Regions from separate parts of the Pseudoalteromonas sp. SG43-8 genome, predicted to be linked through region 2. Evidence: riboswitches for the same ligand, from Rfam matches in the RefSeq annotation. Region 2 holds a riboswitch; the other holds the start of a gene.
The links. Region 2 has a riboswitch for lysine ahead of dapA (4-hydroxy-tetrahydrodipicolinate synthase). Riboswitches for the same ligand answer to the same signal wherever they lie in the genome.
Positions count from the first base shown of each region.

Region 1 (2,408 bases), on a different contig from region 2:
CCGTGTTATGCCAAAAAGTATTAGCGAAAAAAAGCTCATGTTTTTGGTGGGTGGTTTTGCGTTTTTGTTTTCGTCGATTTCAGATAACGTAACAGCGACGCTTATATCGCTTGCGGTTGTTATGTCGTTAAAGCTTGAACCTAAAAAGCTCGTTAAATACGCCACGCTTATTGTGTTTGGAGTGAACTCAGGTGGGGTATCGCTAATAACAGGTGACGTAACCACACTAATGATATTTTTAGATGGCAAAGTAACCATTGCTCATTTATTACTACTTATAGCGCCAGCACTTGCAAGCGTTATGCTGCTTGCTGCGTTACTGTCTATAGGTATGAAAGGGCGTGTTGAGTTTGCTAGTGCAGGTAAAACCCGCATTGAAAAAACCGACATAACCATTGCTGTTATATTTTTATCTACCGTAGTGAGCACACTTACGTTGAGTGTAATTTACAGCGTACCGCCTTTATTAACCTTTTTGTTTGGCTTATCAGTGATGTTTTTAGTGGCGCAATTTTTAATGCGCAAAAAAGACATAAACAAAGACATAATCGATTTTGTTCGCGATATAGAATACGACACATTATTGTTTTTTGTAGGTGTACTTTTACTTGTAGGCGCACTTAAAGAAATTGGTATGTTGAGTAAATTTACCGACCTATACACGGTAATGGCACCAGAATACGCAAACTACTTAATGGGCATATTATCAGCAGGGGTCGATAACGTACCGCTTACCGCTGCATTATTAAAAGCCAATATAGTAATGAGCCAACAACACTGGTTGTCGTTTACGTATGCAACGGGCGTGGGCGGTTCAATGCTTATTATTGGTTCGGCTGCGGGCATTATTGCCATGAGCAAAGTTAAAGCGCTTACCTTTATGAGCTACTTGCGTTTATCGCTGCATTTATTAATTTGTTACACGGTTGGATATGCGGGCTCGTATTACATGGGCAGTTTTATTTAACTCATAAATTATTAAATGCTTGACAGCTAGACGTCTAAACGATAACTTTCAAAACCCCACTACTTAGTGGGGTTTTGTTTTATTAGCCACTGGTTAATAAAGCATTCAGAAGAGGTGCGATACTTAGGTACTTAATGTTAGGCGACGAAAGCCGATGATCATTAAGGAGGGAAGTACTCGCCGAGGAAAATAATGGTACGTCGTCATTGTTTTTCGGTTTATGGGGCTGAATCCTCAAAACTGTCACCAATATAGGTGGAGAGCTTCTGGCAGTGGACTTATCTTCAAGCATTCCTTTGCCAAGTTCTTCTTGTTTTATTGCGGTTTGGATACCGCGAAAGGAGACTAAATGACTACCGTATCAGCGCCACAAACAGTGCCTCAAACAGAGTTAAGCGCAAAATCAGATTACATCGTTGCCAAATTTGGCGGAACAAGTGTTGCAAATTTTGAAGCGATGAGTCGCTGCAGCGAAATTATTGTTGCAGATAAAAGCGTACGTATTGTTGCCGTGAGCGCCAGTGCCGGCGTAACTAATCACTTAGTTGCACTGTGTAAATCAAGCATTACTCCTAGTGAGCGCCAAGAACACATAAATGGCGTGCTTGCTATTCAACAAACTATATTAGATGAATTATCGCTAGATGCTGATTTAGCGGTTGGCTTTAACGAAACCTTAAAAGTATTTCAAACATTGGCTCAAGAGCCACTAACAACCGATCAGCAACACGACGAGCTACTTAGCTTTGGTGAGCGTTTATCGTCGTATTTATTTGCTCAGGTGCTGCGTTTACAAGGTTTAAATGCCGATCGCTTTGATGTGCGCAAGGTGCTTAAAACCGACAGCCAATTTGGCAAAGCAACGCCTAATGTTGCAGCAACAGCGCAAGCTGCTAAAGAGCATTTAATTCCGTTATTAGACGCTCAAGTAATTGTGACTCAGGGATTTATTGGTAGTGACGAATACGGTCAAACCACAACGCTTGGACGTGGTGGTTCAGACTACAGCGCTGCATTATTAGCGGAAGCAATTAACGCTAAAAGCGTGCATATTTGGACCGATGTAGTGGGCATTTTTAGCACCGACCCGCGTTTGTGCGCAAAAGCGACGCCTATTGCACGTTTAAGTTTTGACGAAGCCGCTGAAATGGCAACCTTTGGCGCAAAAGTATTACACCCAGCGACTATTTTACCAGCAAGTCGTAGCCACATTAACGTGTTTGTAGGTTCTAGCCGCGAGCCAGAGCGTGGCGGTACGTGGATTGAGCGTGAAAAATCGCAGCAACCAGGTATACGCGCAGTAACGCAACGTAAAAACCAAATATTGCTTACGCTTAAAAGCCCTGAAATGCTACTAGCAAGCGGCTTTTTAGCACGCGTATTTACACTATTAAGTGAATACAATATATCGGTTGATTTGGTAACCACATCAGAAATCAGC
Region 1 is NZ_JACJEX010000001.1:386,251-388,658, forward strand. It holds gene nhaD (sodium:proton antiporter NhaD) at 1-967, shown strand, start outside; lysine riboswitch at 1,069-1,241, shown strand; gene lysC (lysine-sensitive aspartokinase 3) at 1,317-2,408, shown strand, end outside.
Region 1: it holds a riboswitch for lysine, as region 2 does, so the genes downstream of both, lysC (lysine-sensitive aspartokinase 3) here and dapA (4-hydroxy-tetrahydrodipicolinate synthase) in region 2, are expected to answer to the same signal.

Region 2 (2,408 bases):
ATCTTCTATTGCGAAGTTTTCCGCAATATCTGTGTATCTTGGCACTAATTTCATGGTAATTCCTATTATTGCTGACTTATACCAACACGGTTGTCACCTACGCCATAAGCAACAATTAAGCTTAACTCTTGCATACTTAAGCCGCTTTGCTTTTGCATTTCGTTAAAAAAAGCTTGGGCTGCATTTAGTGACTTTTTAGTTTGTAAGCCGCCGTCTATAATTTTATGGGCACGCAAATAATTCTCTACATCGCGTGATAGTAAAAATGTATCTTTACCAAGTGCTCGCAGCGCATAAGGCCCTGTATTTCCGCCTAAACGCGAACCATGTTTTTTTAAATACGCCCACAAGCCAATAATATCGTCTGTTGGCCAATTAGCGATAAACTGGCTAAAACTGCCATGTTCTCCTGCTATTTCGTGGATCATGTAAGCATTTTCGGTAATTGTTTTTACTTTTTTATAGTTACGAACAATTCGCTCATCCGTTGCTTTTTGTTCCAGCATATCAGGTGGCATCATTAATAACTTATCAACGCTAAAATCCCAAAAAACCTCTCTAAAGCCCGGCCACTTATTATTTATGACTGACCAATAAAAGCCGCTTTGAAATACTTTTCGAGTAAATTCTTCAAGCCAATCGTCGTCACTTAACGTGCTTAGTTGTTTTTTAGATAGCGGTTTTGCAAGTAATAACTTAAGCATTTTTTCAGAGCCTTTTCGCTCTACCGCTCGCTTATAAATATCGCTAAATTTTTCCATACTAATTAAATACCTCACTACTTATATTGCTAGTGTACGAGAAAAGCACCTAATACGTAACCACCCCTCTTTTCGATGAATTAATCTGTATTTAGTCGCTTGACACCTAGACGGCTAAAATGCTTTAATCGCCGTAATTACCCTATTTAAATTGCACAGGTTTGTAAGTTTTACTCTACAAACAGGTGCAAAGGGCTAGAAGAGGTGCGTTATTCAGGTAACGTATGTTAGGAGCGCAAACTCCAGTAAGCATACGTGAGGGGAATTAACGCCGAGAAGTAACCACTTTTGCGAGGTGTTTATTTCGGGCGACTAGGTTGAACCCTAGCGACTGTCACCAATAGCTGTTTATAAAAAGCAGCTTGTTAGTTTGGTGGAGAGCTTCTGGTCTTAAATATTAAGGCCGTGCGCCCTATTATTTTAAGCCCATTCGCTCTTCGAATTATTAGTTCGAACGACGTTAATGCGGCTCCTTCCATAAAGCTTTTTAACTCTTCGAATAATACCAATTACATTAAATTAGTTATCGCTAAAATGATCACGTTTTTAATAAAATTGGTACAAATTATAAGTTCGTGAGAGATGATCAACAACTTCAATTTAAACGACTACTCACTGTGGACCGCGCTCGTTACGCCATTTGATCAACACGGCGATGTCGACTACAACACGTTAACTAAGTTGGTTAGCGATCAAGAAGCGGCACATAACGGTATTTTGCTACTTGGCAGTACGGGCGAAGGTTTAGCACTAACGCTAAAAGAACAACAAGCCATTGTTGAGCACGTATGCCAGCTAAAACCAACAGTACCACTCATGGTAGCTGTGGGCGGTAGTAACTTAAAGCAACAAATTGAGTGGGTTAACTACTGTAATACACTCCCAATTCATAGCTTTTTACTTGGCTCACCGCTTTATGCAAAGCCTGGCGCTATAGGTCAAACTCATTGGTTTGAAAGCCTGCTAAATGCAAGCGCTCACCCATGTATGCTTTATAACGTACCGGGTCGAAGCGCTGTTAGCATCCCAGTGGCAACAATTCAAAACTTACAAAACAATAAAAATTTATGGGCGTTAAAAGAAGCGAGCGGCAGCATTGCTCAGTTTGAAGCTTACCGCCAAGCCGCGCCTAATTTAGCTATTTTTAGTGGCGACGATGCGCTAATGCCTTATTTTGCTCAAGCTGGCGCAAAAGGTTTGGTGTCGGTAGCTGCAAACGCATGGCCTGAACAAACTCACGAGTTTGTTAAGCGCAGTTTAAGTGGTCAACACCCTAATTTATTTGCCCAGTGGTCAAGCGCTATTAATAGCCTATTTGCTGTCGCAAACCCTATTCCCGTAAAGGTACTGATGCATTTGCAAGGCCGCTTAAGCAGCCCGCAACTTCGTCCACCTTTAACACATCTTGAGTTAACTCAAACCGATTGCATCACAACTGCAAACAACACCATTTTATCTTGGCATTAAATACAGGTTTTTATAATGAGCTGGTTAGAACTATTAAATAATTTAGAATCGGGCGCAGTACGCGCAGCATCACAAAACGAAAGCGGCCAATGGCAAGCTAACGTAGAAGTAAAACAAGGCATTTTAGAAGCCTTTAAAAATGGCACTAATACTGAGTTTGCAGGCGGCTTTGTTGATAAA
Region 2 is NZ_JACJEX010000008.1:89,194-91,601, forward strand. It holds gene H5122_RS14600 (YdiU family protein) at 1-54, opposite strand, end outside; gene H5122_RS14605 (DNA-3-methyladenine glycosylase I) at 66-761, opposite strand; lysine riboswitch at 953-1,153, shown strand; gene dapA (4-hydroxy-tetrahydrodipicolinate synthase) at 1,344-2,228, shown strand; gene H5122_RS14615 (2,3,4,5-tetrahydropyridine-2,6-dicarboxylate N-succinyltransferase) at 2,244-2,408, shown strand, end outside.